3 regions of the Lysinibacillus sp. G01H genome follow, and region 2 is predicted to be linked to each of the others. Evidence: riboswitches for the same ligand, from Rfam matches in the RefSeq annotation. Region 2 holds a riboswitch; each other region holds the start of a gene.
What was found. A riboswitch is a leader RNA that binds a small molecule or an ion and turns the genes downstream of it on or off. The one in region 2 is predicted to bind cobalamin.

Region 1 (10,975 bases), 1.7 Mb from region 2:
ATAGCGTAGATAAGTTAGGTAATAGTTTATATTACAAAGAGAGAAAGATTGATGAAAACAATGTCATCTTTTGGTTAGTAAAATGTATGTTTCTTCAATTTTAATAAAGGAAGGAGGAGTATTATGATTTGGTCACTTCTCATTAATGATTTATTCATTTTTGTCAGTACAATGGAATACTTTTGGCTATTAGCATCTTTGGTTTTAACTGTACTAAGTGTTCATTTGCATCTGTATCTCGTCAATAAAATAACCGTTCAAGATGTGAAGGACGAGGAGTTTGAAGTTGACTATACTATCACGAATACTTGGACTCCACCTATGCTAACGTGGTTTGTTCTGTGTATTAGAATGTCCGAAGACAATGAGGAAGAAAGTGTATCTCCTAGTTTGATTTAAACTTTAAAACTAGGAGGACAACCATTGTTAACATTTTTAGCACAACCTATTATTAACCTCATTCATTTCATCCATTCTTTTACAGGTAGCTACGCACTTAGTGTCATTGCTATTACGATTGCAGTCAGATTAATTCTTATGCCGTTATTTATTCGATCGGCAAAACACCAAAAGCGCTCAAAAGAATTAATGACTACCATTAAGCCTGAGTTAGATGCGCTTACAGACAAATATAAGAATAGTCAAAGCGAATCTGAAAAAAGAATGGTACAGCAACAAATCCAAGAGCTAACTTCAGCTTCATTGAAAAGCTCTTTACTAGGTTGTTTACCAATCCTTATTCAACTACCGATATTATTTTCACTGTACTACGCTATTAAACTAGATTTAGTGATTGCCAGTGAAAATTTCCTTTGGATGAATTTAGGAACGATTGATATTGGGGTTTCGATGATTGCTTGTTTGATTTATTTCATTCAAAGTTGTATAGCCCTAGAGAAAAGTCAACCATTAAATATGAAGATAATGGTATTTATTAATCCAATCATGATCCTCATTTTTAGTCTGTTCAATCCAGCGATTATCCCGATCTATTGGGCTGTTAGTGCTTTATTGTTAATAGTTCAACAGTTGATTATAAAAAAATGGTATAGATAAAATGAAACCCTCTCTTTCCGTTAATGGAAGGAGAGGGTTTATATTTTCTCGAATAAACTTGTTGAGGAGCTTTACTTCACTTCTATCTTGAAAAACCATAAGTATTCATCCTATAATAAAAAGGTTATAGTAAAAGACTAAAAAGGGGCATCCGTTATGGCGAACGATGTAAGATCGCAAGTGAACATAAAGCTCATTTCTACCATTCGTCCAAGTGATGGGGAGTCCGAAAGTTATGAAATGTGGCTCAAAGGGCAGCTACTTGAAAAAGCAGGAAGCTTGTATTTGAAATATGATGAGGTGCAGGAGGATAAAACCATCCGCACAACGATGAAGTTAGGTCATGAGAAGGCACTAATTATGCGTGCTGGAGCGGTTAATATGCGATTACCGCTGAACATAATTGAACAACAAAAAGGGCATTATGAAAGTGAGTGCGGTGCTATGCCACTCGTGATTGATACGAAAAATATGACGTTTACAAAACTGGCAACAAGCGGAGATTTCCATGTACAGTACGATTTACTAATGGGTGGGCAATCCGTTGGCAACTATACATTAGATATTACATTTACGGAGGTACAATGATGAACGCAGTAGAACAAGTACAACAGGCTATTAAAGCAGCGATCGTGCAGGCTGTTGAAAAAGCTGGTCTAGTTGAGGCTGGCACAGAATTATCGATTCACCTAGAAACACCAAAGGATAAAGCAAATGGTGACTATGCAACAAACATTGCGATGCAATTAACAAAGTTAGCTAAAAAGCCACCTCGTGCTATCGCCGAAGCTATTTTAGAAAATCTTGATACAACAGGCACAGATATTGAAAAGATCGATATTGCAGGCCCAGGCTTCATGAATATCACAGTGCGTAAAGATTTCCTAACAGAGGTAGTGACACAGGTGCTTGAGCAAGGTACGGACTATGGCCGCTCAAATGCTGGCGCTGGGGAAAAGGTTCAAGTGGAGTTCGTTTCAGCAAATCCTACGGGAGATCTTCACCTAGGACATGCTCGTGGCGCTTCTGTTGGTGATTCCTTATGTAATGTGTTGGATATGGCTGGTTACAGTGTTTCTCGTGAATATTATATTAATGATGCAGGTAATCAAATTAATAACTTAGCTTATTCATTAGAAGCGCGTTATAAACAAGCATTAGGAATGGAAGCTGAAATGCCAGAAGACGGCTATCATGGGCAAGATATTATTGATATTGCAGGTAAATTAGCAAAAGAGCATGGTGATGCAATTTTAGCAAAATCAGATGATGAGCGTTTTGCCTTCTTCCGTCAGCACGGTTTAGCTTTAGAATTAGATAAATTAAAAACAGACCTAGCAAACTTCCGTGTAAATTTTGATGTCTGGTATTCTGAAACGTCTCTATATGAAAACGGAAAAATCGAAGTAGCTTTAGATAAATTAAAAGCCAATGGACATGTGTTTGAAGAGGATGGTGCTACTTGGTTCCGCTCTACAACATTTGGTGATGATAAAGATCGTGTGCTAATTAAAAATGATGGGTCATTCACATATTTAACACCAGATATTGCTTACCACGAAGACAAAATTGTCCGTGGCTTCGATCAATTAATCAATATTTGGGGAGCTGATCATCACGGATATATTCCACGTATGAAAGCAGCGATTCAAGCGCTTGGTTATGATCGTGATACGTTAGAAGTGGAAGTTATTCAAATGGTTCAGCTTTATAAAAACGGTGAAAAATTCAAGATGTCTAAGCGTACAGGAAATGCAGTAACAATGCGTGAGCTTGTAGAAGAGGTTGGCCTTGACGCAGTTCGTTACTTCTTTGTAAAAACAGCTGGCGATTCTCATATGGACTTTGATCTTGATCTTGCAGTATCACAATCTAATGAAAACCCTGTGTACTATGCACAATATGCGCATGCACGTATTTCATCTATTTTACGTTCAGCAAATGAACAAGACTTTGCTGCTACAACAGAACATCTCAATTTGTTAACAGCAGAAAAGGAAATCGATTTACTGAAAAAGATTGGTGATTTCCCGAAAGTGGTAGCGGAAGCAGCGAAACACCGCACACCGCACCGTATCGCAAACTATATTCAAGAAACAGCAGCTGCATTCCACAGCTTCTATAATGCAGAAAAAGTATTAGATGCTTCAAACAAAGAGTTAACAGAGGCTCGTTTAGCATTAATTACGGCTGTCCGCACAACAATTGCAAATGCACTACGCTTAATCGGCGTATCTGCACCTGAAAAAATGTAATTAAACTTTAAGCTCCTAACCTGAAAAGGGTTAGGGGCTTTTTTAATGGATAGAAGGCTGAATATGCGAGATAAAGTTCCAAATGTGACGGATAGAAAGACAAAAGACATGGATAAACCGTGGGAAATTAGCTGTTTCAAACTTTGTTTTTCTGTTAATTCCGAAAATTCTGTTGTAGTTTACGTTAACGTCAATGGTATACTGTTGCCAATTAGGAAAGGGGAGATGGTTTTGAAGACGATTCAGGAGGTAGCAAAGGAGTTTAATGTGTCTACGCGGACAATTCGTTATTATGAGGAACTTGGGCTTCTTTGCCCCCATCGTTCATCTACCAACCAACGAACCTTTTCAAAAAAAGAATTGGCGAAGCTCAAGCTTATTTTCAGAGGCAAGCGTTACGGTTTTTCGTTGGAGGAAATCAAAGAGATGGTTTTACTATTTGATTTTGATCGCTCAGGAATTCAGCAATTAGAGCGAACGGTTGAATACGGTGATCAAAAAATCCAAGAGATTGAGAGTAAAATAGCTGAGCTGACGCAGATGAAGCATGAGTTACAGCAAATGCATGGCATGTTTAGTGAAAAATTAGCGACTTTAAAGGGAGAGATGCAAGATGAATAGTTCCAATTTGTTAGCACGTAATGCCCGTAAGTATTCGAAAAATGAAGCCGTTATTTGTCATGGCAGAAGAGTAACCTACCAAGATTTAGATAAGCAGGTGACACGTTTTAGTCATGCTTTACTAGAGCAGGGAGTAAAGCAGAGGGATAAGGTTTTAATTTTTATGCCAAACGTTTTAGAGTTTGTAGTCAGTTACTTTGCTATTCAGCGTATCGGAGCGATCGTTGTGCCAGTCAATGCGAAATTTACATTGCAAGAAGTAGAGTACGTGGCGCAGCATGCCGAAGCGAAGGCAATTGTCGTACATGAGACTATTTTTGCAGCAGTTGAACAGCTAGCTGGAATTCCGTTAAAAATTAAAACAGGTCAAGAAAAAGTGGGATGGCATCAATATGAAATAATGCTTCAAAATGCTAGTACACAAACAATTGATTGTCAGTTACAAGAGGATGACCCTTCCACGATTTTATATACATCTGGTACGACAGGAAAACCAAAGGGTGTGTTATTTAGCTACCGTAATATTTTAACAGTGGCGCAAATGATAGCTGTTGAAATGGAGGTAAAGCCCGAGAGCCGTATTTTGCTCATGATGCCATTAACACACTCTGCACCATTACATTTATTTTTAATGGCGGGTGTATTGGTAGGCTCAACAAATGTATTAACACCAACTTTTACACCCGATTTATTCATTGATTCCATTGAAAAGGAGAAAACAACACATTTCTTTGGTGCACCTGTTGCTTATTTATTAACGGCACAGATGCCAAGGCTACATTCGGCAGATTTGTCTTCTATGAAATGGTGGGTCTATGGTGGGGCACCGTTATCTCAAAGTGAGGTTCGATTCATTCAGCAGGCATTCCGCACAAATAATTTAACTTGTGTATATGGATTAACAGAGGCAGGTCCAAGTGGTTCATTATTATTTGGCAAGGAGCATGAAGCAAAGGCAGGAAGTATTGGTCAGCGGGCGCCACTTGGTACAGAATTGCGTATTGTGAATAACAGTGGAGAAGATGTAAATGTAGGCGAAGTGGGGGAAATTGTCTTGTTGGGTGAGGGTAACATGCTTGGCTACTATAAGGATGAAGTAGCAACTAATGAAGCCTTTATTGACGGTTGGTTAAAAACAGGAGATCTAGCTCGTAAGGATGAAGATGGTTTTATTTGGATTGTAGATCGTAAAAAGGATGTCATTATTTCGGGTGGTGTCAACATTTATCCGAAAGAAATTGAAGATTGTTTATTGAGCTTTGAAGGAATATTCGAGGTTGCGGTAATTGGTGTGCCACATCCGCAATGGGGCGAAACGGTAAAGGCGATGTATTCTGCTAAACAAGACATCGATGAGGAAGCTTTGAAAGCTTATTTAGAGGAACATCTTGCAAAATTTAAAATACCACGTATTTTTGAAAAAGTGGAAGCGCTACCACGCAATGCATCAGGCAAAATATTAAAACAAAATTTGAAGGGGCAAGAGGTGAGATAGCATGAAAGTATTACAAAAAGAAGCAATGCGTACTACGAACTTTTTTACGGAAGATGACACGCTTCAAAAAATAGTAGGAATGATGTTAGATAAAGAGTTTCTATCATATGCCCAACGAGAGTTAACAGATTTTGGTGAGCTATGTGCAGGTGATATTGATACGAGGGCAAAGCATACAGATCGACAGGGTGAACCTCGCCTTCAAAGATACGATGCCTATGGTGAAGAGATATCAGAGGTTTGGGTTAATGATGGCTATAAAAAAACGATTGAAGAGACATATAATACTGGGATTGTAGGTTATGTACACAAGCATATTCCGCAGCTAGGTCACAAGGGGAATTATGTTTATAGCTTTGCACAAGGTTATTTGCTATCACATGCAGAGCCAGGATTTTATTGTCCTGTAACATTGACGATGGCTACTGCCTATCTATTAGATCATTATGCAGATGAAGAGGTAAAGCAACGTTTTTTACCACATGTTTGTGCAACAGGTGACACAGATTTATATGAAGGTGCGACCTTTTTAACAGAACGTCAAGGAGGCTCTGACGTCGGTGCAAATGTGGTGGAGGCGAGAAAGGATGGCACTGCGTATCGTCTATATGGTGAAAAATACTTTGCATCCAATGCGGGCATGTGTGGTGTAGCGATGGTATTGGCACGAATAGAAGGGGCGCCAGCAGGTTCCAAAGGCTTAACGTTGTTTGCAGTTCCTTGGCGTAAAGAAGATGGTACAACAAATCATCTACGTATTCGTCGATTGAAAGATAAATTAGGCGTTCGGGCAGTTCCCTCTGGTGAGGTAGAATTTGATGGTGCACTTGCCTATGTTGTAGGGGAGCAAAATAAAGGGATTTATTATATGCTAGAAGCACTAAATCTCTCAAGAATTTGTAATGCAGTCGCTTCTATTGGTATTATGCGTCGTGGCTTCTTAGAGGCAAAACATTATGTAAGCAATCGACATGCATTTGGCAAGCCCTTAACACAATACCCTATGATTCAGGATACTTTAGGGAAATTTGCAGCTAAGTTGCACGTGGAAGTAGCGACAGTTTTTGATCTTATTCAATTATACGATAAAGTGACAAGTGGACAGGGAACACAGCAAGACCTTATTATGAATCGTTTATATATTGCCATTATGAAAAAGGAAACGGCAGAGCAAGCTGTTCACTATGCTAGTGAGGCAATTGAATTACACGGGGGTAATGGCTATATAGAAGACTTTGTAACGCCCCGCTTATTAAGAGACGCGCAAGTGTTGACGGTGTGGGAGGGGACGGCTAATATTTTGGCCTTAGAACTCATTCGTTTAGTGGATAAGTTTCATGCACATGAACTGTTTGTCTGTGAGATGGAGGAACGATTAGAGAAATTAGCTGACAGCTCACTAGTACAAATCGTTAAAGAACAATTGGCGAATATTTCTATAAAACTGCAAATTTTTAGCGCTTTAGACGAGGCAACGAAAACTTTTGAAGCAAAAGGTATGGCTGAAAAAATGGCTCACCTTTATGAAAGTGTCATTGCGGTTGAGTGGGCACATAAATTTGGTGGAAAATATGAAAAACTAGCGGACGTTTATTTAGAACAGACATGGTCATTAAGAGAAATGGGTGCTCAAATGAAAACAGTCCAATACTTTTCTGAAATTGTATAATGGCCGGGGAGTCGTCTTGAATGGAGGCGACTTCTTTCATTTTCATGTATAATGAAATCAACTGAATATTATAAAGGTTCTTTACTTAAGTAAAGTGAAAAGGGAAATCGGTGTAATTCCGATGCGGTCCCGCCACTGTAAGTGTGAGTTTTTTCAAATGATGCCACTGAAGATTTCGGGAAGGCTTGAAAAATCGCAAGTAGCACTAGCCAGGAGACCTGCCTTTATAACGACATGACAACCTACGAGGATAGGGTGGTGGATTTTGTATCAGTTTTTTGGTGCGATTTTGCCCCCTCATCGTTCAAAGATGAGGGGTTTTATTTTGATGCAAAATAAAGCGAAATGTCGCATGGACCAACGAAGGAGGATTCACATGAAGAAATTTTGGAAAATAGGATTATCAGCATTTTTAGCAGTAGGCTTGCTAGCTGCTTGTGGGCAGGAAGCAAAAGATAACAAGTCATCTAACGAGCAGCAAACACAGCAAGAAACAGCACAGGTGGATGAAGCAACATTCCCAATGACGATAACAGATGCCCTTGGTAAGGACATTACACTTGAAGCACCTCCTGAGAAAATTGTTTCACTTATTCCGAGTAATACTGAAATCCTTTTTGGACTAGGTTTAAATGATGAAATAGTTGGTGTTACTGACAACGACGATTATCCGCCAGAGGCAGCTGAGAAGGATAAGGTTGGCGGTATGGAGTACGATATTGAAAAAATTATTGCCTTAAAACCAGATATCGTTTTTTCACACGAATCTAGCATGTCTCTTTCAGAAGAGGCTATTGCACAGCTTGAATCAGCAGGTTTGAAAGTTTTTGTAGTAAGAAATGCACAAGACTTTAATGAAACATATACAACAATTGAGCAACTTGGACGTGCTACAGGGAAATTACCAGAGGCAGAAAAAATTGTTGCTAATATGAAGGCGAAAGTAGAAGAAGTTTTGTCTAAAGTCAAGGATGTTGAACCCAAAAAAGTGTTAGTTGAAGCATCAGATGAGCCAGATATTTATACATCTGGCAATGGTACGTTTATGAACGCGATGCTTGAAATGATCAATGCAGAGAATGTAGCTGTAGATGGCGATAATTGGTATAAAATTGATGCAGAACAAATTATCGCAAAAAATCCAGATGTCATCGTGGTGACATATCATTATGTACCAGATATTTTAACGAAAATACCAAAACGGGCGGGCTTTGATACGATTAATGCCGTAAAAAATAATGCGATTGTGCAGGTAGATGAAAGTACAACAAGTCGTCAAGGGCCACGTTTAGCAGAAGGTCTAGAAGAATTAGCAAAAGCAATCTATCCTGAGGTATTTAAGTGAAAAAAATAGCACTAGCCTATACACTAACATGTACGCTTCTTCTTATTAGCATCTGGTGTGGCGTAGCGATAGGCTCAGTTCATATTCCATTAGAAGTATTATGGAATAAGGCGGTTGATGAAACAGCCGCCAATATTTTTTGGAAAATTCGTTTGCCTCGCGTGTTATTAGCGGGACTAGTAGGCGCATCTCTAGCTATTGCTGGAGCAGCATTCCAAGGTTTATTAAAAAATCCATTAGCAGATCCATATACACTAGGGGTTTCATCAGGGGCATCTGTTGGTGCTGTTTTAACGATCTTTTTTAGTATTTCTATACCTGTTGTCGGTTTGTATGCGCTGCCAACCTTCAGTATGATTGGTGCTATCATCACGATGGTAGTTGTTATGAGCTTTGCTAGACTCGTAGACCGCTCATTGAAAATGGAAACGTTGATATTAACAGGTGTTATTTTTAGTTCATTTTTAGGTTCCCTTATTTCATTAATGATTGCCTTATCTGGTGAAGAATTACGTCAGGTAATAGGCTGGCTACTTGGTTCTGTTTCGATGCGTGGTTGGCCATATGTCCAAATGATCATTCCATTTGTGATTGTAGGTTCAATTATGCTATGGACACAAAGAAGAGAACTAAATGTTTTGTTGTATGGTGAAGAACGGGCAAAACATTTAGGTGTTAATGTGAAGCGCAGTAAATATTTGATATTAGCAGGTGGCTCCATGCTCACTGGAGCGGCTGTAGCGGTTTCTGGCACAATTGGCTTTGTAGGATTAGTGGTGCCGCATATGACAAGGATGATTTGGGGTTCTGATCATCGCCATTTATTACCATTATCTTTTTTCAATGGTGCAACATTACTCATTATTTGCGACCTAGTAGCACGAACAATCATTGTGCCAAGAGAGCTACCAATTGGTGTTATTACGGCATTTATTGGAGCTCCTGTTTTCTCCTATATTTTTTATAAGCAGCGAAGAAGTAAGGGGGTACGGGCATGATTATTGTTGAACAGCTATCAGGTGGCTATGAAGATGTACCAATCGTCAAGGACATTAGTTTTACTGTTGAAAAAGGAAAAATTCTTGGTATTCTAGGGCCGAATGGTAGCGGGAAATCTACATTATTAAAAGTAATGAGTGGTATTTTACCAGCTACTGCTGGAACCATTTCGATTGATGGACAAAATATTCTTTCTTATAATGCTCGTGCTTTGGCAAAAAAAATGGCTGTATTACCACAGCTTCATGCAAATGCTTTCTCAAACAGTGTGAGAGAGGCAGTTTCACTGGGGCGCTATCCGCATCAAACAGGCTTTTTCTCGAGTTGGTCTGAACAGGACGAACAGGCTGTACAACATGCTATGCTACAAACAGGTGTAAAGCGATATGAGCATACACCAATGGAATTTTTATCTGGTGGTGAACAACAAAGAGTATTTGTAGCACAAGCCTTAGCTCAAACTGCAGAAATACTATTACTGGATGAACCAACTAATCATTTAGATATTGCCCACCAACGTCAAATTTTAGATATGGTTCGGAAGGAAGCGATGGAGTGTGGTTTAACGGTTGTTATGGTACTACACGATATGAATTTAGCCTCTCTTTATTGTGATGAATTATTGCTGATGGAAAGCGGACGAATGAGAGCACTTGGTGCACCACATGAAGTATTAATTGCCTCCCAAATTGAAGAAGTTTATCAAGCACGGGTGACTACATATGCTCATCCTGAAATACCAAAACCTCAAATTACAATGATGCCCGCAGCTACAGACTACCAACAGCGAGCTGTCATCAAAAAAGAGCATTTTATGATAACTGAACAATATATCCAACTTCAATCAGAGCTTCCTTTGAAGATCGTATCTTCGGCAGTTCATAACCCGGGTATAGGCTGGCATAATTGCTTATTAAATCGCTCAGTTCCTGGGGATTATGTCATCAGCGATGTGAAACGAGAAGTTAAAGAATTTTTAAAAAGGGAAAATTTTTCACCTACCAATACTGTTGTTATGCTAACCGCAGTACCAACAGCTCTAGTGGCCATCAATGAATTTTCAGCACCTTTTGGCAGTATAATCGTAGCTGTAACTGCTGGCGTAGGCAATGCAGTTGATGTATCTCGAGTCCATGAAAGACAAGATGATCCATATATTGGTACTATTAATACATGGGTTATCATTAATGGCTGTTTATCGGAAGAGGCATTTTTTCAGGCATTGATGACAGCAACTGAGGCAAAAACAAAGGCGTTGCAATCAGAAAATATTCGTGATGAACGAAGTGGAACTATTGCAACAGGTACTGCTACAGATAGTCTGTTAATTGCTGCAACTCAAAAAGGGGAAGAAATGCTGTATGGTGGCCCAATTACAGAAGTTGGTAAAATAATTGCAAAGGGTGTCTATGAAACAACAGTTCAGGCGATTAGGAATTACAAAAATCAGTTTTAGGAGATGAGAGAAATGAAGCTTTACACGAAAACAGGCGATACGGGGAAAACAAGTCTTATTGGAGGACGGGTTGATAAAG
Region 2 (10,975 bases):
ATGGCGGTGAACTTCTGTGGAGAAAATGTTGCTAATCACTCCTGGTTTGTTCGATTAAGGTTTCCAAGATTACTGCCAGCGCAAAGTGCATCACTAGGTGAGCTATATATCGTGAAAGAGACAAATACTAAATGGGTCCATTGATTTCAATATCATTAAAAAGGAAGAATCCATAAAATGGATTCTTCTCTTTACGACATCGCTACCGTTTTCGTTGCTACAGTTTGTTGAAATGCCTGATCATGCTCAACAATCACCATTGTGAGATGGGAGCTTTTTATAAGCTCTTCAATCTGCATGCGTGAATAGATATCAATAAAATTGAGTGGTTCATCCCAAATATATAAATGAGCCTTCTCACACAAGCTTTTAGCAATCAGGAGCTTTTTCTTTTGCCCACCAGAATAATGAGAGATATCCTTCTCAAATTGAATACGCTCAAAATCCATCTTGCGCAGGATTGATTTAAATAACGTCTCATCAATACCATACTCTTCAATAAATTCCGATAACAATCCCTTTAAATGGGATGTATCCTGTTGAACATAGGAAATGACTAGACCTGAAGCTAACTTTATGGAGCCTGTATGTTGGATGGGCTTACCTAGAATAAGTTTTAACATACTACTTTTTCCGCTTCCATTTTTGCCATCTAAAACAACTCGATCCCCTTGTGCCACTTTGAAGCTAATAGGCTTATTCACGATATGGTTATCGTATTGAATGGATACATCTGTTACAGCAACCATTTCTTTAGATGAACATGATAATGGCTCTACTTTCAATGACTCAGTTTTTTCCACATTTTTTAGCAGCTTTGATTTTTCCTCAATAGCTCTTTGTTGTCTGGATTCCAGATTCTTTGCTCGTTTCATCATCTTAGCTGCTTTATGCCCGACAAAGCCTTTGTCCAGCTTTGAACCTGAATTGGTTGTGCCATTTTTGGAGGCTTCCACTTGATTAGACCATCCTACCGAACGCTTTGAGGATTGTTTTAATCTGTCGATATCTTTTTGCAGTCGTTGATTGGTTACTTCTTCGTGCTCCTGCTGTCGATCAAAATTTAACTTCCAAGAAGAATAGTTTCCACTTTGAACGTCAATATTGGCTCTATTGATCGATAGAATATGGTCAACGCAGCCATCTAAAAAGCTTCTGTCATGTGAAATTAAAATAAATCCTTTTTTCCTGCGAAGATAATCTGAAACCGTCTTTCGTGCATCCGTGTCTAGATGATTGGTTGGCTCATCAATTAATAAAAATTGACCCTCTGTCAAAAACAACGCAGCAATCAGCACCTTTGTTTGCTCGCCATTGGATAATGTTTTAAAAGGACGATACATGACCTCTGCATCTACATGTAGGTAAGCTATTTCACGTAGACATTCCCAATCCTCTGCCTGAGGACAAATTTCCTCAAATATTTCGTGGGTATATTTATTTGGATTTGAAACAGGGTAGGGGAAATAAGTAAAGTCTACAGAAGAGATGATTTTTCCGCTATACTCATATTTTCCTAATAACAACTGAAAAAATGTTGTTTTACCTCGTCCGTTTCTACCGATAAATCCAAGTTTCCAATCCGTATCGATTTGAAAGTTGACATTCTCAAAAATATTGTCAAAGCTGCTTGGATAAGAAAAAGTTAAGTTTTGTACTTGTATCATGGACATGATAATTCCTCCTTTGTATTACAACAGTTTACTTTTCATACAAAGTCGGTCTATCCATCTATGTTTTATTTCTCCGTATAAGCAGATGGATATTAACGACTTATACGGAGTGTTACATGCGTCACAATAGTTTCTGAATCGCTCATATTTTCCCTCTCCTTTATGGGTAAATGAAAGGTGCAAAATCAACTATGAAAGCAAGAAAAAATCCCTCCAATTGTGCATTGGAAGGATTAGTCTTTCACTGAATAAATACAATTTGCCATTTGTGTCATGACAAATACAATGCAAACTGATTGTTAAAAATGGATAGACTAACCCTATATTTTGTGTTTGAAATCATTCAATTCAAATGAAAATATAGTTTAGTTCTTCATTGTCCATTCATCAGTCCTCTCATAATTGTCTTTTTATAGTAACAAATTTTTTTACAGAATACAATGTAACCTTATTTTCAATTCTAAACTGTCATTATCTAACTGATGCCGCTAGCTACAAGTAGAAATAGAAAAGACATACATAGAGTAAAGTTGAAATTGCTTAGGACAAGCAATACAGCAATGATTAATTAACATTTTTAATTTAATAATTAATTTTATTTATTTTATAATTAAAAAAAATCAATTTTTATTATTTACATATTTAATTTCTTTGTTATATAATCAACTTAACTTAAAGGAAGGAGTTCACTATGGCTTATCAAGTAATCACAAATTGCCCTGTCTGTAGTAGAACATTAAAAATTACGAAGTTACAGTGTTCTCATTGTCACACGACCATTGAAAATGAATTTGAATTGTCGAAGCTAGCATCCTTATCACAGGATCAGCTTCATTTTGTGGAAGTATTTTTAACCTGCCGAGGAAACATTAAAGAGGTTGAAAAGGAACTGGGGGTTTCGTATCCAACAGTTCGAGGCAAGCTAAACGACATTATTTCATTCCTTGGCTATGCTCAAAAAAAGAAAAATGAAGTAGACGAGAAAAAAATTGTAAGCATGCTGGAAAATGGCGAAATCACAACAGATGAAGCGATAAAGCTCTTAAAAGACGAATAGGGAGGAACGGACCATGAAAGAGGAAATCACAAAAGTGTTAACCATGATTCAAGAGGGAAAAATTGATGCGGATAAAGGATCAGAGCTGATTCAAGTGCTACAACAGAAAGAAGAATCAGAGAACAAATTTGTGGAAAAAACAAAGTATTTAGAAAAAACATTAAAGGTTCGTGTTGTATCCACCGAAAATGATAATGTTACGGTAAACTTGCCGATTAAACTTGTCAAAGCCGTACTTATGGCAGGACACAGCATCGCTGCGAGTATTCCACAATCAGAAAAATACGTAAAAGATATCGACATCAATCTTCTTCTTGAAGCAATCGAAAATGAATTAGACGGACAAATTGTAGATATAAAATCAGCAAACGGGGATTCCGTTGCAGTCTTCATTGAGTAGAGGCGACGAATGATGCATGTAAAAGTGAAAGCAAAAGATGTTCGCTTTACAGTCCCAGTTCCCTATACCGTGCTAACCATTGTCCTCTCCATTTTAACTTCTAAATGGATTCAGCAACAAGCCAATAAGTGGACAAAGGCATACTTCGATCGAAAGAACATAGACTTTACCTTTCCGCTCATCGACAAAGAAATGCTAAAGCCGATTATCAAGGAACTACAAAATTATAAGGGACTCGTGCTAGTCGATGTCAAAGCTCAGGATGGGACTGAGGTTAAGATTAGACTATAATCCCAAAGATAGAATGGTTAGAGCATGTTATGATAAAAGCATGCTCTTTTTTAATGAGTGTCATTTGAAACGTGTAAGAGATGATAATTATTTCAGGATTTACATATAGAAGCTACTATTTTTCAATGGTACTTAAAATAGAACATTTCTTTCAGAATTCTAGATACATTTTGATAGATAAAGATGTTCATCGTTTAAAATAGATTTTTGATTTGGGTATAAATGATTAGTGGTAATCTACTTGGAACTACATAATTAAAAATACTGAATAATCCAAAAATAAAGAAGTTTAGAATCTTGATTTACTTTTCATTTGAAGGATGGTACACTTAAAACTATTGAACAACAACTATATATTGTGTTCGTTTTACAAAGGTACTACTATATGTAGTTTAAAAGGGAAGTTCGGTACAATTCCGACGCTGTCCCCGCAACTGTGAAGCTGACGATGATTGCAACCACTGTGCATTTGCATGGGAAGGGAATCAGAGAATGAAGCAAAGCCAGGAGACCTGCCTTTATAAAACAAATTTATCATTTCTTCGGGGATTAAGAGATGGGAACGTCAGTATTTTTGGTATGTTAACGTTTCCATTTAGCCTATCTCTCTAGAGGAGATAGGCTTTTTATTTTATGAAAAGAGGGATTTCTATGAAACTTTATACGAAAACAATTTGTCCAAAATGCCTATGGGTAAAATCTGAACTACAACGTGCAGGACTTGAAGCTGAAATTGTTAACATCGATCATGATGAACAGGCAAAGCAAACGATTATTGACGCAGGTTTTTTAAGTGTGCCTGTTTTAGAGATGAATGAAACTTTTATAGGAGATGTTCAGGAAATTGTTTCTCAAATTGAGTTGATTGCTCTATGATCGTTTACGCGAGTCGTACAGGTAATGTCCGAAATGTTGTATCCAAATTAAAGGCAGAATGTATCGAGCTCTCGGAGGAATTGCGATTGAACAAGCCCTATCTTTTAATTACCTACACAGATGGTTTAGGTGACATTCCAGCAAAGGTACAACGTTTCTTAGAAAAAAACAGGGATTTTTGTAAAGGAGTAGTTGCCAGTGGCAATAGTAATTTCGGCCATCATGTATTTGGCGCTGCTGGTGAGAAAATCGCCGCTACCTATCATGTACCCTTAGTAAGGAAATTAGATTTACGAGGTAATCAAACGGATTACGAAGCAATACAAACGTTTTATGAAACGAGGGTAATGAGATGAAAACCTATTTAAAGCTTAATAATGACGTACTGAATCGTTATAGTACAACTGGATTACTTGAGTTAGAAAAGGACCGCGAAGCTACGCGCCGCTACTTTTTAGAGTATGTTAACGTACGTTTGCGTTATTTTATAGATATTGAGGAAAAAATCCGCTATTTAGTTGATGAGGGCTACTATGAGAAAGCATTTATCGATATGTACGAGATGGAATTTATTAAGAAGCTGTACAAGAAAGCCTATGATTATAATTTCCGCTTCCCATCCTTTATGAGCGCAAGCAAATTTTATGATAGCTATGCTATGAAAAGTCGTGACGGGGAAGAGATCTTAGAAAAGTATGAGGATCGTATTGTCATTATTGCTTTGTATTTGGCGCAAGGAAACACAACTCTAGCAGAACGCTCTGTCGAAGCAATGATGGAAGCCTACCAGCCAGCGACACCAACTGCTTTAAATAGTGGTAAGAAAGCACGTGGTGAATTAGTCAGCTGCTTTAAGTTATCAATGGATGACTCCATGAATAGTATTGCCGAAAATATTGGCTATTGTTTAGAGCTATCACGCCTTGGTGGTGGAGTTGGGGTCAACTTAACAGATTTACGTCCTTTAGGTGATCCAATTAAAGAAATATTAAATCGTGCAAGTGGTGTCATCCCAGTAGCGAAACTGTTAGAAAATTCTTTCAGTTATTCGAATCAGTTAGGGCAACGAAATGGCTCAGGTGTTGTCTATCTAAATATTTTCCATGCAGACATAGAAAATTTCATATCATCAAAAAAACCAAATGCTGATGATAAAATTCGCCTCGCAACCCTTTCAACAGGGATTATTATACCTAGTATTTTCTTCGAACTGATGAAACGTGATAAGGATATCGTCTTGTTTAGCCCATACGATATTTTTAAAGAATACGGTAAACGTATGTCTGAGCTTTCCATTTCAGACATGTACTACGAGCTACTTGATAACCCAAAAATTCGTAAAATTAAACGTTTAAATGCACGGAAGCTTTATACAGAGGTGAAAAAAGCACAATTTGAATCAGGCTACCCGTTTGAAATCTTTGATGATAATGTCAATAAGGTACATCCTTTAAAAAATATTGGACGTGTCAAAATGTCCAATCTATGTACAGAAATTCTGCAAGTGCAAGAGACAAGTATCATTACGGATCAGGATCAACCAAATGACTATGGATTAGATGTATCGTGTAACTTAGGTTCCATCGATATCCATGCAGCAAGTAAAGTGAATGATTTCGGCGCATTAGTCGATACAGCGATGCACCTATTAACAAATGTATCGCAAATGACGCATATTAAAAATGTACCGTCTGTTGCAAAAGCCAATCAATTAATGCATTCTGTAGGGCTTGGCTGTATGAACCTCCATGGGCATCTGGTGACGGAGGGCATCCTGTACGGCTCTAAAGAGTCTATTGATTTCATGGATCACTTTATGGAAGCGATGAACTATTATTCACTGAAATCTTCGATGGAAATGGCAAAAGAAAAAGCTGCAACCTTCTATCGATTCGAGGACAGTGATTATGCATCTGGTAGCTATTTTGACCAATATATCAATAAAGCTGAGGAAGAATTGTCACCTGTTGTATTGAAGGCACTTGGCAATATTCCAATCATTACGAACAAGATGTGGGAAACGTTAAAGCAAGATGTGATGCAATATGGGCTATTCCATTCCTATCGTTTGGCTATTGCACCAACTGGTAGTATTTCATATATTCGTAGCTGTACGGCTTCAATCGCTCCATGTACAGAGCGCGTAGAGGTTCGTGATTATGCCGATAGTAGAACCATTTATCCAATGCCTCATTTAACAAATGACAATAGTCATTTATATGTGGAGGCGTATGATGTGAATCCTTATGATTTAATTGATTTATATGCAGCTTCTCAAAAGCACGTTGACCAAGGTATTTCCATGACGCTTTATGTAACGGACAATTGGACAACCGAACAATTGGCTAAAGTATACATTTATGCGTGGGTAAAGGGCATTAAGTCTGTTTACTATGTTCGTCAACGATTACAAAGCTTAGAGGAGTGTGTAGCATGTCAAATATAATTTATGAGGCAGTCAATTGGAATAAGGCAACAAGTGAGCTTGCCCAAATATTTTGGGACCAGCAATGGAAGCAAATTTGGTTTCCAGAAGAAATTGCGGTCAGTAAAGATATTAAACAATGGAAAAGCTTTGAGCATCAGGACACATATAAAAAAGTATTTGCAGGATTAACCTTACTGGATACTGTACAAACAAATATCGGGATGAATCGTGTTGCTGCTTATACAGACGATTTACAGGAAAAGGCTGTCCTAACTGTTTTTGATGCATTCGAGGCGATACATGCCAAGTCCTATTCTTATATTTTCACAACGCTTTGTACAAACGAAGAAATCGACGAGCTATTTGAATGGGTCAAGAAAAATGAATTTCTACAGTATAAGGCCAATAAAATCGCAGACATTTATAATAGTATTGAAGAAGGCAACCCAGAGAGCTTATGGAAAGCGATGTTCTCCTCCGTTATGCTTGAATCTTTCTTGTTCTATTCTGGCTTTTTCTATCCACTCTACTTAGGAGGACAAGGCTTCCTACGAAACAGTGCCGAGATTATTTCACTCATCTTGCGGGATGAATCTATCCATGGGGTAGCAGTTGGATTTTTTGCTCAAAATCTATTCAAGCAATTTTCAAAGGAAAAGCAAGAAGAGCTACATTTATGGGGCTATGAGCTATTATTAGATTTATATCAAAATGAAATGAAGTATACAGATGATATTTATGCGGAAACAGGATTATCACCTGAAGTGCGAGCATATGTACGTTATAATGCTAATAAAGCTTTAATGAATGTAGGCTTTGAAGCCATGTTCCCAGAAGAGGAAGTCAATCCAATTGTGATGAATGGTATTCGTAATGAAGGCTCCACATATGATTTCTTTTCACAAAAGGGCGCTACGTATGCGAAGGCAAAAGTTGCGCCAATCACAGATGACACATTCAATTTTAATCGTTAAGGATGAAGAACAATGAATCTAGAAGTAAAAATTAAAAAAGTTCACGCTGATGCCATGCTACCGATACAAGCCAACCCTGGGGATGCAGGCATGGATCTCTATTCCATAGAAGCAGTAGAAATCCCAGCAGGCGTAGCCAAACTCATTAAGACAGGTATACAGATTGAATTACCTAAGGGAACGGAAGCCCAAATTCGACCAAGAAGTGGACTAGCATTAAAGCATAGTGTAACCGTACTGAATAGCCCAGGCACTATAGATGAAGGCTATAGAGGCGAAATCGGTGTTATTTTAATCAACCATGGTCAAGAACCATTTATCGTAGAAAAATCAATGCGCATTGCTCAAATGGTTATTCAATTTGTTCCTTCTATTCAATTAGTGGAAGTAGATGAATTATCTCAAACGGTCCGTGGAGAATCTGGATTTGGTGCAAGTGGTACGAAATAGCGTACCTATATATAAACCTCATAAAGTTTACTTAAAAATCCTGCTTAAAATGCAGGATTTTTTTGTTACCGTTGCTAATAGCAGAAGGAAATAATAGGGTTCATATGGAATGAAGTAATGATAGCGAATTAAAGGAGCTAATAATCATGAAAAAAATATGTTCAGGTATTTTCCTTATGTTGATTGTCATTCTTACATCTATCACAACTGCTGCAGCAGCTAGTAGTCAACTAAAAGTGGACGGTATGACAGTACAAACGGATGTGAAGCCCGAAATAAAAAACAATCGAACAATGGTACCCTTACGCGTGATTAGTGAAAATTTAGGGGCTAAGGTGCATTGGTCGGAAGGGCAAGTGATACTGACCCAAGGTGAGATGAAAGTCAGTTTAAAGTTAAACAGTAGTAAAGCCACAGTAAATGGAAAAAAGGTATTATTGGATGCAAAGCCATACTTAAAGAATGGACGCACCATTGTACCATTACGTTTTCTAGCAGAAACCTTTGGCTGTAAAGTTCATTACGATCATTTAACGATCTCAATCGATACAGAGCCATTGATGATTAAGGGTGTGGAAATGAAAGCATTACTTCATGAATACCACATGACAATGGGGGGAGTAGTCGAGCAAATCAATGGCAATGCCTATATGGAAGAAATGCACCGTATATTTACTAAAAATATGGGCAAGAAGATAAAACAGCCTAACGACTACACCTGGTCTGTCCATAGCACCGTAATTGGGGGTTATTATAAAATGGGCCAATATGATTTCCTGAACAAGGAAGGTAGTAGCATAGCACGTTATGATCTCTATTCGTTGGTGCAATCTTCAGATAAACCTTTGACTGGACAGCCAGACGTGTTGATTTATGACGCAGCTGTTGACCAATGGTATGAGTTTAACAAAACTGCCAGTGACTCTATTTATTCGATAATGGAAACTGCCACGAGAAATGGCTTTGTGACAGTTATTAGTAATACAGTTCCTTGATGATGAATCCATTAAAAACGCAATAGAAGAGCACATCTATGAATAAGATGTGCTCTTCTTATTAAAAATGCTAATCATTTTTATTTAGAAAAGTACTAGGCATGACTACAAGAACTACTGTTCCACGAGCACAAAGCGTATCCTGCGCGTAAACTTCAGTTTCTACTTTCCATTTCTTCGGATGAATTTCTTCAACAGTGCCAATTGCCTTTAAGGGAACATCTTGGGGTGTTGGCTTGAGGAAATCTACATTAAGGTTAGCCGTTACAAATCGAGGTGGCTCCGCTCCATCACCAATTTCATGTCCATTTTTACGATGCAAGGCAAGCGCTGCCGACCCTGTTCCATGGCAATCAATTAATGAAGCAATTAAACCACCATAGATAAATCCTGGAATACCCATATATTTTGATTCAGGTGTATAGATTGTAATCGTCTTATCACCATGCCACCCCGTGCGAAGATGATGACCATCATCATTCAAACGGCCACACCCATAACACCAAGCGATATCATCTGGATAAATATCTTGAATTGCTTTTTCTACTTTTAATTCTTCCATTCTTCTCTCTCCAATACTCTAGTATTATTTGTTTCTAATCGAACGTTAATCATTTAAGTATAATTAATCATTTCCATTCCATCAATAAAAATCTAAATATTCCATCTATTTAAACTGTGTAAAAAAGCACTACCATAAAGTTGGACAAATTTTATTAGTGACAGATGGGGAGGGCTGGTATCAGGAAGAAGGAAAAGCTGCATAGCTTGTAAAACGCTGGCATGGTGCAACAATAGAAAGATGGTATACTATGATCGTTGCATTGCTGTGCTGAAGAAGGAATTAAAGGAGTCAAAAGGTATGTCTTTAAAAAATATAATCGATTGTATTTGCAAGGAAGCAACTAATAAAGACAGTAAAAAATTAGAAGAATTACTAGAGCAATTGTATGATTATGAAAGTGCTAAAATACTTGATATTTACCCTTATCAGATAAAAAGTAATGAAAAATATAGTCAAGTAGAAGTATTCTTCGATAAATTAGAGATGGTCGATTTCCAACAAAAAACGCAGGATTATCATTCGTACCAGAAAAGCCTAGAAAAATTTGAGAGATTTTTTGAATTGATGTGGTTAAAATCATCTGAATTTTATGCATTTTATTATTTACCAGATCCTTTATATAAGGATCAATTGTATTATAAAGTCTACAAGAATGAGTGGGGTAAAATTACACCTAAAGATCTTACAGAAGGAACTTTTGTAAACATTGATGAATACACAATGTTAATTTCACTAATAAAATTAGCTGTTTCAGACCATCTCCATTTACATTTTATTTTACCTGAGGAGAATATTGTATTTAGTGGGAATGGCTTAGCCTTTTTAATTTACAGCCAACATAATCTTGAGTTATTAGAAAAGGTTGCTAATACGGAGGGGCTCTATATCCGTTGAAAAAGGGAGAGAACATTCCCAGCAACATGAAGCTAGATAATATGAAACATACCCTAAAAAAATAGCAACAATCTATGTTGCGTACAGATCGTTGCTACAATTATTTAAAAATCATTTATTTTGCTCTCGATAATTAATGGCCTCTTTAAATTCATCGGTAGCTAGGATATTGTAGAACATATTTCTACTGTTTACGTTTGCTATTGTCCCAGTGATTGTATTATCAATCCATAGATAGTATTCATCATCGTTTAGTTTGATCTTATACTGCGGAGCAATTTCGTTATCGACCTCACCGAATTCTCTAGCTTTTTTAAATGTTTTTTCTATAATTTTAATATCTTTCGCATCGGAGATTTTTTGTAAAGTATC
Region 3 (10,975 bases), 550 kb from region 2:
TTTCGCAATAAGGTCCTCACTCACTAAAGAATCTGTATACATGACAACGTCCGCTGTTTGTAACATATGTAAACCTTTGACTGTAATTAAATCTGGATCACCAGGACCAGCGCCGACAATATAGATTTTCTTCATTATTTACGCACCACCATTAATGTTAAATATTCTAAATCGACACCATCCAACTCACGCACATCCCAAATGATTTCTTCATCAGATGTTACCTTTGTCACCACGGATGCTTTATCTAATAAATCTAAATCGCGTAGTACTTCAAGCATTAAATCAATTACTTTCGCCACTTTAATAAAGACAACAGCATCATGCGTTTCAATCGCTTCACGCATCGCTTCGTAATTGTCATACGCAGGTATAATCGCAACACGATCATCACCATCCGCTAACGCAATACCTAAGCGCGATGCAGATCCATTAAATGAAGAAATCCCTGGTACCGTGCGAATTTCGACATCTGGATGCTTATCTTGCATTAGCTTCATCATATGAATAAACGTACTATACAATAATGGATCGCCCTCTGTAACAAAGGCTACATCTTTGCCTGCTTGTAATTTTTCGTAGACAAGTTCTACTGACTTTGTCCATTCACGTTCTAGAACAGCCTCATCTTTCGTCATTGGGAATACAAGACCAAGCATGTCTTTTTCGTCTGGATTAATATATACATCTACAATACGATGGGCATAGCTTTTACTGCCTTTTAGCTTTTTTGGGTAAGCAATAACAGGTGATTCCTGAATCACTCGAAATGCCTTTACTGTAATTAATTCTGGATCGCCAGGACCAACGCCCAAGCCATATAAAATTCCTAGATTACTCATGATTTTCTTCCTTTCGATAAGCGGAAATAATGTATATTGGATTTAATGGCACAAAGCGTGTCATATCTAAAATTGGTTTACTGCGTGCAAGCTGAGCCTGTAAAATGTCAACAGCAAAACCACAAGCTTTAAATGCCTCAACGGCTTTATATAAATTTTCAATAGTCGCCGCATTTAAGACAATGCGCCCATTTTGCTTTAAACGCTGACAGCATAATTGCAGTAACTCAACCATTTCACCACCAGTGCCACCGATGAAAATGGCATCAGGGTCTGGAAAGTTGTCTAAACCCTCTGGTGCTTTACTATGGATAGCCGTTATATCAACTCGAAACCTTTGTTGATTTTGAAGACAATTGTCTAAATCAGGGGCATTTTTTTCTACGGCAAAAACCTGTCCCTCCGGAGCAAGCTTACCTGCCTCAATGGCCATGGATCCCGTACATGTGCCAATATCCCAAATAACGCTATCCTGTTGAAGCTGCATGGCTTGCAAACTTAAAACTCGAATTTCTTTCTTCGTAATAAGTCCTTTATCTGGCTTTCGTTGTGAAAATTCTTCATCATCAATCCCAAGTGTGTAGCGTTTCGGTGCTATTGTTTGTTTTAAAATCACGACATTTAAAGGAGAAAAATGAGTAACTTCCATTTCATCGAGCGAGTACCAGCCACTTTTTTCGTTTTCGCCCTGTAAATTTTCGGCTACAAACGCACGATATTCCGTCATACCAAAATGCTTTAAATATTGAGCGAGAGCATTCGGACTATTCTCTGCATCTGTTAAAAGTGCTACTTTCTTTTTGCCATCAATTCGCTGTGCCAAGCCCTTCATTGGTCGTCCATGAATACTCGTTACGTAAGCATCCTGCCAGCTCTCTCCCATTTTCGCAAAGGCCAGCTGGACCGAACTCATATATGGATAAACCTCTATTTGTAGCTTTTTTGCTAAATAGCCTCCGATGCCATAAAATAATGGATCTCCAGATGCAAGAATCACGGTATTTCTTGTTTCTTCAGCCAATCTTTCAACAAGTGTTGAAAGACCTCCTTTTATCAGGATTTTTTCACCTCTAAAGTCTGGGAAAAAATCAAGTACTCGCTCACCACCAACAAGTACCTCACAGTCTTCAATCCACTGAAGGTATTGCGGTAATAAGCTTGCTAATCCGTTATCCCCGATCCCAATCAACTTCATCGATCGATGCAATGTCATCAGCCCTTCCTAATAATTGTCCCTGCATCGAATAGATCGATGTGGAAAGCGTTAAACCGCCCTTAATATGATGGATAGAGGAATAGCAGCAAGCCTCACATAAATGATGGAAGAACGCATCATAGCCCTTTTCCATCATCATCTCACCTACTTGTGAAGCTGTATTTGCCTCTAGAACTTGTGCTATCGTTTCTCTATCTGCCCCTATATCCTCTGCCAGTTGTGCTAAAAAATTAAAATCGATTGCTGCACTTTTGGAATGCACCATCATGACACCTTGTGCGACTTTAGAAAATTTCCCCATCATCCCAACGAGAGAAACTTGTTTGATGCCTAAACGCTTACAATGCTTTAATGTAAAACCTACAAAGTCACCCATTTCAATAAATGCTTCTTCTGCTAGATGTGGATATTGTTTCATCGCAAACTTCTCACTTCGTCCACCTGTTGTCACGACTAAATGCTCACAGCCAGCCTCTTTCGCTACACTGATGGCTTGGACAATACTGGCCATATAAGCAGAACTCGAAAAAGGCACGACGGTTCCCCTTGTGCCTAAGATTGAGATGCCCCCAAGTATACCGAGTCGTCCATTTAACGTTTTTTTAGCAATCTCCTCTCCCTTAGGTACAGAAATCACCACATTCACGCCTCGAGTAATGTGAAATTCGTCCAACACACCTTGGATCGTGCTATAAATCATTTTACGGGGTACAGGATTAATGGCTGCCTCTCCGACAGGCACTGGCAGGCCAGGCTTTGTGACACGCCCGACGCCAATACCTCCATCTAAATGAATCCCAGGTGTATCTGCCCAGCTCACTGTGCCAACGATGAGTGCCTGATGGGTCGCATCAGGATCATCACCAGCATCTTTAATCGTTTCACAGCTGACAGCATTTTCTTCAAATATGCATTTTTCAATTGTAAAGGTTACATCTCGACCAATAGGTAAATGAATCGTGCTTGTCTCTTGCTCCTCCTTAGTAATAAGGGCAAGCAGTGCAGCCTTTGATACAGCAGTTGCACAGGCTCCCGTCGTATAACCGTGACGCATGTCCTTGGGGTCCTTTTTTGGCTTCCGCTCCATTATTTTTTCGCCTGTTCGTCCGCTAAAAGTGAGATGGCATTTAAAGCAGCAACCGTCACTGTACTACCGCCTTTACGACCAACATTTGTAATGTACGGAATCCCTTCTAGTTTAAGCAGCTCTTCTTTTGACTCAGCTGCTGACACAAAACCAACAGGCATACCGATAATTAAATCTGGTTTTGCTAGCCCTTCTTTAATTAATCGAATCAATTCCAGCAATGCAGTTGGTGCATTACCAATGGCATAAATACCACCTTCATGTAATTTTGATGCCTTTTGCATCGAAATAATGGCACGTGTTGTATTTTGTTTTTTCGCTTCTATTGACACATCTTCATCCGCAATATAGCAATGCAAATCGCCACCATGTTTTTGGAAACGCTTTTTACCAGAGCCACTTTCAATCATTTGCACATCTGCTATGACATGACGTCCTGCAAGAATAGACTTGATACCCGCTTCAATCGCACCTGGTGTAATGATGACACTACGGCCTAGCTCGAAATCAGCTGACGCATGGATAATGCGACGTACAACTTTCCATTCATCTTCTGAGAAGTCATGCTCGCCCATTTCCTCTGCAATAATAGAGAAACTGTAATCGTAAATTTTATCTGGGTCTACCGTTAATGGTTTAAAATCTGTTTTAAAATCCATGGAAAATGCCTCCTAAATTGTATGTTCAACAGCCTGTAATACTTCTTCAAATGTTGAATATTGTTGGCCGTATTGTATATTTGGTCGTGCAATAAGAATCGTTTCAATCTGGCATGCGAGAGCTGCCTCTAGCTTCTCATCAACTGAGCCCACTTTACCGCTTTCTTTGGTAATCATCAACGTCACTCCGTATTGACGAAATAGAGCTTCATTTAATTCCTTTGAAAACGGACCTTGAATAGCCACAATATCTCGCTGCGCCACGCCAAGTGCCTCACACTTTTCCATATTATCCAGTCGTGGAAGCATACGAGCGATTACTCTTGTGTTTTCTAAGCCCTGTAAAACCTTCGTAAATGTAGCGAGTGTTTTACTTCCTGTCGTTAGCATAATGACACCGCGTTTTTCTGCAGCTAGCTGAGCTGCCTCCTCATAATCCTTTACAACAGTAATCAAAGGATGGGCATAATGTTCATGAGCTCTTTCATAGCGAATATAAGGAATCTTTGCCTGCTCTGCCGCTGCCATCGCATTTTTAGAGGCTTCCTCCGCAAATGGATGAGAAGCATCTACCACCAATCGATAGCCCTGCTCGGTCATGATGGTCGCCATTTCCTCAGCGGTCAGTCTACCGATTAAATGTGGCAGGCCAACGTCAGCAAGACTAGAGGCTGCCGATTCAGTGACGACCGTAGCGGTTACTGCATAACCTGCACGTTGTAATGCTAGGGCTAGATCCCTTGCATCACTTGTCCCTGCTAACATGAAAATCATTTTACCGGCTCCTCTTCATGATGATGGTCATGGTCATGATCGTGATGGTCATGATGGTGATCGTGATGATGCGCATGATCGTGATGCGCATGTCCATGATCGTGATCATGATGGTGATGATGATGTGCATGTCCATGTACTGCCGCATAGGCACGATAATCTTCTAGATCTTGCATACCTGTTGATGTACCGTTGATTGCCTGTTCAATACGCTCTAATAAAACATTTTGTAAACGCTCATGGTAGCCAAAATAGTTAGCAATTTGTATATCACAATCTGGATAAAGTTCAGTAAACTTCTCACACATACAATGCATGCGTTCCATCAAAATGCCTGTGAATAAAAAGTATGGTAACATGATGATTTTTTTTGCACCTAGTTTGACACAACGTTCAATTCCTTCTTCAACTCGTGGATCTGTGACACCCATAAAAGCACTTTCTACGTATTTTACAGGTAGTTTTTCCCATAGAAGTCGTGTGATCTTATAAAAATCACCATTAGCAGATGGATCACTGCCACCTCGTGCAATCAATAAAATCGCTGTTTCTTCCTGCTCTTGTTCTGAATTAAAGCCAATTTCAGCTAGGCGATCTTGTAAAATGGCAAAGATTTCATCATGGATACCAATTGTTTGACCATATGTGAAGGTAATCGTTGGATAATGCTCACGCGCATGCTCGATTTCCGCTGGAATATGCAGTTTTGAATGGCCTGCATGTAGTAAAATGATTGGTATTACATGCACCTCTGTAGCTCCCTTTTTCACACAGTTTGTAATACCTTCTTCGATGTTCGGTGAAGCAAATTCAAGGAAACAAGTTTCCACTAAAAATTGTTCATCAATACGCGGTGTCATTTGTTCGATAAATGTACGAACCTCATCATTTCCTGCTGCTAAACGGCTCCCATGGCCGACAAATAAAATAGCTTTCATCTCTCTACTCCTTACTAGTCGCCGCACGGAGCCGGCTCTACTTTTATTTTGGAAGACATATCTTGATACGTAAAATGCAGTATCTTTTTCACACGTTTAAAATATTTAAATAAGCGTTCATTTGGATGAGCATTTGCTTTATATTCTTCAATAATATCTGTAATGAGTGGAATCAGCTGCTCGGGCTCCAGCCCTTCTACAACAGGCTGTGCTGCGTGAGCCGTACGACCGACTGGTTTTGCTCCAATAAAGACATCAAATTTACTTTTGCGGTAGACGATGCCAATATCATCAAATACAGCCCGATAACATGCCATACCACAGCCATTAAAGCCGATATTTAATGTCTTCGGTAAGGACATACCGCCTAGTTTTTCTTGTAATTCCTCTGCATATGGTATCGAATCAGCCTTTTCACCGTAGCAAAAATCACAAGCCTTCAGTGATAGCACATCACCAATCGGGGTTAATAAAAATCCTACTTCCTGTAATTTCTCTGTGATCTGTTCAGGGGCAGTCGTTGGTATTTTCAAATGAATTTGATGATCTGGTGTGTATTCCATCGTCCCCTCCTCCCCAACAACCTCTGCTAACGTCATCATTTGCTGGGGAGTAAAAAATTTATTGGCTACTCCAGGGCTTACTGCTAGTTCAAATATAGATTCTATTTTTTGCTGTACAAGCTTCGGTGTTACTTTGACTGCGCTTGTCCCTTTTACCATTGCGAGTGCCGCTGTAGCCATTTCAAGAGCTGTTTTTTTCGGCTTTGACGTAGCGGCTATACTGGGTTTGTTAAATCGTCCCGCATTAGGGTCAGCCGTAAAGTCATTTCGCGCTGTTCCTGTCTCTTGGTTCATTGCCCAAGGTTCATTTTCTTCGCGTAAACGTTGATGAGGACGTAATGGCTGTTTTTCTTCACCTAGGGTATATTTACGTTGGTAACCGCGTGGCGTGATCATCTTATTGTCATAGAAAAATGTTGATGAATTCCCGATAATAACTGTTGTCAGCATACCAATATCATGTTCTAGCATTTCTGCTAGTGTTGTCATGGTCACTTCTTGACGTTCTCGATAGGCACTTTTCACCAGCCCTACTGGTGTGTCTGGCGAACGATATTCTAAGAGAATTCGCTGAGCCTCGACAATTTGTCTTGTTCGACGACCACTTTTAGGATTGTATAAAGCAATGACAAAGTCTGCCATTGCAGCTGCCTCGACACGCTTTGCAATTAAATTCCAAGGTGTTAGATGGTCACTCAAGCTGATTGTACAAGCATCGTGCATAATGGGTGCACCAAGTATGCTAGCGCATGAATTAATCGCAGAAATCCCAGGAACAATTTCTACTTCAATTCCTGTTGCTTCTGTCCAGCCTAGCTCAATTAACACCTCATATACTAATCCCGCCATACCATAGACGCCTGCATCACCACTCGAAATCACCGAGACGATGCTCCCTGCTTCTGCTTGACGAACGGCTTCCTGTGCACGCGACACTTCTTCTGTCATGCCTGTACTAACAATCGATTTTGCACTTACTAAATCTTGAATCAGCTCTACATAGGTTTTGTAGCCTATAATCATATCACTTTGTTGTAATGCCTCTACTGCACGTGTCGTAATATGCTTAAAATCTCCAGGTCCAAAGCCTACTACGAAAATTTTTCCTTTTTGCGCCATGTTGTTACCCCTCTTTCACCTTTTCGATCCCTTTAATGGCAGTTGTTTGAGCAGTACGCTGTAATGTACCTTCATGAAGTGTAAAGACATGTTCGTTGTATAAGGATTCATGATATAAATCTTGTACTAGTGTTCTAGCATGCTCTGTTGATGGCACACGATACCAGTTTCCTTGGGGGTAGGCAATTACCACACAAGCATCCTTGCATCGTCCATTACAGCGCGTTCTTGTCGTATGTATTTCTTGATCGAGTGCTTGCCGCTGTATCTCATCTCGAATGGCTAAGGTAATTTCCTCCCCATCCTTTTTCATGCAGCTACTGCCATTGCAAATAAAGAGATGTGTTTTCATCCCCTCTAAATTCCAAGTTGTCATCTTCTGTCTCCCCTCATTTGCTTTTTGGAAAAAGAAAAACCTTTACTCTATAACGAAGAGTAAAGGTTTTGTAGAAGCCAAATAAAAACGAATAGCATGAAATACAGGTACTCGCTTTCGCTTCAACTTCTCCCTCCGAAAAGTTTGCATGCACAATCAAATAAGCAGGTTTCCTGACTTAAGCTTCATTTTACTATCGCACCTTCCCAAGTTTGCACCAGTGGCTTTGCGATTTCATCAGCTATTACAGTAGCGGGGGCTGTATTGGATTTTCACCAATTTCCCTATTATCTCGAGCTATTCGAGCACTTATTGACGTTTTATATGAAATTTTTATTAGAATTTTAAATAGAAAACTGTCTTTATCATATCTTATTTTTTTAAAATTTCAATATTTCTTTAAAAATTTATGACAAATTTATCAATTTTGAATGGAACTAGGTATGAAATTTATACAATCTATATAATTTGCCCATAAATCGTTATCAGAATATTCGCCATTGACCTTTAATTATAAAAATTTATAAAAGGTATAGCATATTTATGGAAATTCATGTTACACTTTGTCGTGAAATCTCACAATTTGAATGTTTTTCGGTGCAAAGTGCTTGTCATTTTGCTTAAAAGGGAAGCCGGTTTGAGTCCGGCGCGGTCCCGCCACTGTAATAGGGAGCTTTATAGAATATGTCACTGTCCAACGGATGGGAAGACCTATAAAGCATTGAACTAGAGCCAGGAGACCTGCCGAAAAATAAGTGATCGTTTCAGCCTACGAGGATAGGTGTGCGGCTTAGCAGATGAGAATGTTATTTGCTTTTTTAGCTATGCACTTTTCCACCAGTGGAGAAGTGCTTTTTTTAATTACGCACGCAATCTTCTAAAAATCTACTAATTAGTTAGGAGGAAAGCTTTTTGAAATTTTCATGGTGGAAACTTAGTTATTTTTTACTGGCCTTTTTAATCGTGCCAAAACGTGCCTTTGCCATGCATATCATGGAAGGTTTTTTACCAATCGAATGGGCTATTTTTTGGTGGGTCATCTCTATTCCATTTATCATTCTAGGATTGCGTTCTATTCGAAAAACCGTTGATGAAAATCCTGAAACAAAAATGCTTTTGGGGCTTTCAGGAGCCTTTGCCTTTGTGCTATCCGCCTTAAAAATCCCTTCTGTTACAGGTAGCTGCTCTCACCCAACTGGTGTAGGACTTGGGACAGTACTCTTTGGCCCTCTAGCAATGAGTGTAATTGGAACAATCGTTTTATTATTTCAATCTTTATTATTAGCTCATGGAGGAATTACAACTTTAGGGGCTAATGCCTTTTCTATGGCTATTGTTGGTCCTTTTATTGCTTACTTTGTCTTTAAAGGTGCTCAAAAAGTAGGCTTGTCATTTTCACTAGCCGTATTCTTTGCAGCTATGCTTGGTGATTTAGGTACATACATTGTGACTTCTGTACAACTAGCACTAGCCTTTCCTTCAGAGGTTGGAGGCTTTATGGCATCCTTTACAAAGTTTGCAGGTATTTTTGCCTTAACTCAAATTCCTTTAGCAGTGAGTGAAGGAATTTTAACGGTCATAGTGATGAATTTCTTAAAAAAATACAATATTAGCGAACTAAAAACTTTACGTGTTTTCTCAACAAAGGAGGCACATTAACAGATGAAAAAAAATTTATTGTTATTAGCAATTGTTGTGTTATTAGCCATCATTCCCTTGTTCATACAAAAAGGTGCTGAATTTGGTGGTGCTGATGGAGAAGCAGAAGCAGCTATTGGTGAAATCAATGCGGAATATGAGCCATGGTTTGAAAGTCTATGGGAGCCACCAAGTGGTGAAATCGAAAGCTTATTATTCGTGCTACAGGCAGCTATAGGTGCTGGCTTTATTGGCTACTTCATCGGCTATATGCGTGGCAAACACAAAGAAGGTTAACCATTATGTTACTCATTGATAAGTATGCCTATCTGAATAAGCTAGCGGCCGTTCATCCGCTAGAAAAAATGATATTTTCACTTGGATTACTTCTCATAACGCTCATCATGAGAGATGAACGACTTTCACTCATTACATTTTTTGTAATGAGTGCTTTTATCATTTTAGGTGCCAAAATTCCGCTTACATACTATGGCAAACTATTATTGCTACCTGGCTTTTTCTTATTAACAAGTCTTGTATCTATTTTACTTTCTTTTACATCATCAACGAATACACTCCCTGCCCATATTTGGTCGTTTACATGGAGGAATTGGACTGTTTTTATTGGGAACGCAAGTGTGTTATCAGCGCAACAGCTGTTCTTTATTGTCCTTGGCAGCATTAGTTGTTTATACTTTTTAATTCTAACTACTTCCGTACAAGGAATATGTTATGTGCTACGACAATGGCGACTCCCCTCTTTATTAGTGGAGCTCGTCGAACTAACCTATCGTTTTATTTTTATGTTTTTAGAAAGTATGCAAAATATACATCTCGCCCAGCAAGCACGTCTCGGCTATCATTCACCGATGCAATGGCTACGCTCTGTCTCCATGCTTATTATGGCATTATTTGTGGAAATGTTTCAACGTAGCCGGGAGCTCAACAACGCCATGCAATCACGTGGAGGCGAGGCTGTCTACTGGCAAGATATGGGCTCTTATAGCAAGAAAAATTGGCTAGGCATGGCAGCAATTTTACTAGTCCTCATCGTATACGGAGGGTATTTCACATGACAACGTTTTATTTTAAACTCAACCAATTATCTTATGCCTATGCGGATGGTACGAAGGCGTTATCAGATATTACATTAAACATTCCAAAAGGTAAAAAAATCGCCATACTCGGGCATAATGGCGCGGGAAAATCAACCTTATTTCAGCATCTTAATGGTATTTTAAAACCTACAGCTGGGTCGATTTTATTCGAAGGCCACGGTCTGGAATATAATCGAAAAGCTTTAAAGACCCTACGCCAAAAAGTCGGCATTGTTTTTCAGAATGCAGATCATCAGCTTTTTTCAGGGACCGTCAAGCAAGATATAGCATTTGGCCCATTAAATCTCGGCTGGTCTACTGAAAAAACGGAAGAAAAAATAGCTTGGGCCGTTGCGCAAACCGAAGTGGAAGATTTGCTTGATAAACCCATTCATTTTTTAAGCGTAGGTCAGAAAAAACGTGTAGCAATGGCAGGTGTTTTAGCGATGGAGCCCTCTGTCCTTTTGTTAGACGAACCAACAGCAGGTCTTGATAATTATTATGCTACACAAGTATTACAATACTTAGCCAAATTAGAGGATGGTGAGAGAACCATTTTACTAGCAACCCATGACATACCTCTCGCTTATGAATGGGCCGATCTAATCATTGTTATGGAGGCTGGAAAAATCATTTACAACGGTGATCCAATCACCTTGTTTTATG

Region 1: linked by a shared signal. The riboswitch ahead of PSR12_RS02790 (ABC transporter substrate-binding protein) and the one ahead of PSR12_RS11630 (glutaredoxin family protein) in region 2 are both predicted to bind cobalamin.
Region 3: linked by a shared signal. The riboswitch ahead of PSR12_RS14565 (energy-coupling factor ABC transporter permease) and the one ahead of PSR12_RS11630 (glutaredoxin family protein) in region 2 are both predicted to bind cobalamin.

The regions. Positions count from the first base shown of each region.
Region 1 is NZ_CP118397.1:554,294-565,268, forward strand. Features, by position in the region: gene PSR12_RS02755 (hypothetical protein) at 124-399, shown strand; gene yidC (membrane protein insertase YidC) at 424-1,056, shown strand; gene PSR12_RS02765 (YwiB family protein) at 1,213-1,644, shown strand; gene argS (arginine--tRNA ligase) at 1,644-3,311, shown strand; gene PSR12_RS02775 (MerR family transcriptional regulator) at 3,543-3,932, shown strand; gene PSR12_RS02780 (class I adenylate-forming enzyme family protein) at 3,925-5,427, shown strand; gene PSR12_RS02785 (acyl-CoA dehydrogenase family protein) at 5,429-7,096, shown strand; cobalamin riboswitch at 7,154-7,336, shown strand; gene PSR12_RS02790 (ABC transporter substrate-binding protein) at 7,473-8,441, shown strand; gene PSR12_RS02795 (FecCD family ABC transporter permease) at 8,438-9,439, shown strand; gene PSR12_RS02800 (adenosylcobinamide amidohydrolase) at 9,436-10,896, shown strand; gene PSR12_RS02805 (cob(I)yrinic acid a,c-diamide adenosyltransferase) at 10,909-10,975, shown strand, end outside.
Region 2 is NZ_CP118397.1:2,298,982-2,309,956, forward strand. Features, by position in the region: gene PSR12_RS11605 (hypothetical protein) at 1-144, shown strand, start outside; gene PSR12_RS11610 (Lsa family ABC-F type ribosomal protection protein) at 192-1,673, opposite strand; gene PSR12_RS11615 (DUF2089 domain-containing protein) at 2,365-2,730, shown strand; gene PSR12_RS11620 (SHOCT-like domain-containing protein) at 2,744-3,130, shown strand; gene PSR12_RS11625 (hypothetical protein) at 3,140-3,421, shown strand; cobalamin riboswitch at 3,778-3,955, shown strand; gene PSR12_RS11630 (glutaredoxin family protein) at 4,073-4,297, shown strand; gene nrdI (class Ib ribonucleoside-diphosphate reductase assembly flavoprotein NrdI) at 4,294-4,653, shown strand; gene nrdE (class 1b ribonucleoside-diphosphate reductase subunit alpha) at 4,650-6,743, shown strand; gene nrdF (class 1b ribonucleoside-diphosphate reductase subunit beta) at 6,731-7,699, shown strand; gene dut (dUTP diphosphatase) at 7,712-8,149, shown strand; gene PSR12_RS11655 (copper amine oxidase N-terminal domain-containing protein) at 8,296-9,144, shown strand; gene PSR12_RS11660 (PaaI family thioesterase) at 9,215-9,706, opposite strand; partial or broken gene PSR12_RS23880 (cupin domain-containing protein) at 9,834-9,908, shown strand; gene PSR12_RS11665 (hypothetical protein) at 10,007-10,603, shown strand; gene PSR12_RS11670 (hypothetical protein) at 10,715-10,975, opposite strand, start outside.
Region 3 is NZ_CP118397.1:2,846,332-2,857,306, forward strand. Features, by position in the region: gene cobM (precorrin-4 C(11)-methyltransferase) at 1-135, opposite strand, end outside; gene cobI (precorrin-2 C(20)-methyltransferase) at 135-842, opposite strand; gene cbiE (precorrin-6y C5,15-methyltransferase (decarboxylating) subunit CbiE) at 835-2,055, opposite strand; gene PSR12_RS14535 (cobalt-precorrin-5B (C(1))-methyltransferase) at 2,012-3,145, opposite strand; gene PSR12_RS14540 (precorrin-8X methylmutase) at 3,145-3,804, opposite strand; gene cobK (precorrin-6A reductase) at 3,817-4,578, opposite strand; gene PSR12_RS14550 (sirohydrochlorin chelatase) at 4,575-5,516, opposite strand; gene cobJ (precorrin-3B C(17)-methyltransferase) at 5,531-7,198, opposite strand; gene PSR12_RS14560 ((2Fe-2S) ferredoxin domain-containing protein) at 7,203-7,574, opposite strand; cobalamin riboswitch at 7,721-7,902, opposite strand; cobalamin riboswitch at 8,153-8,337, shown strand; gene PSR12_RS14565 (energy-coupling factor ABC transporter permease) at 8,487-9,233, shown strand; gene PSR12_RS14570 (energy-coupling factor ABC transporter substrate-binding protein) at 9,237-9,509, shown strand; gene cbiQ (cobalt ECF transporter T component CbiQ) at 9,515-10,288, shown strand; gene PSR12_RS14580 (energy-coupling factor ABC transporter ATP-binding protein) at 10,285-10,975, shown strand, end outside.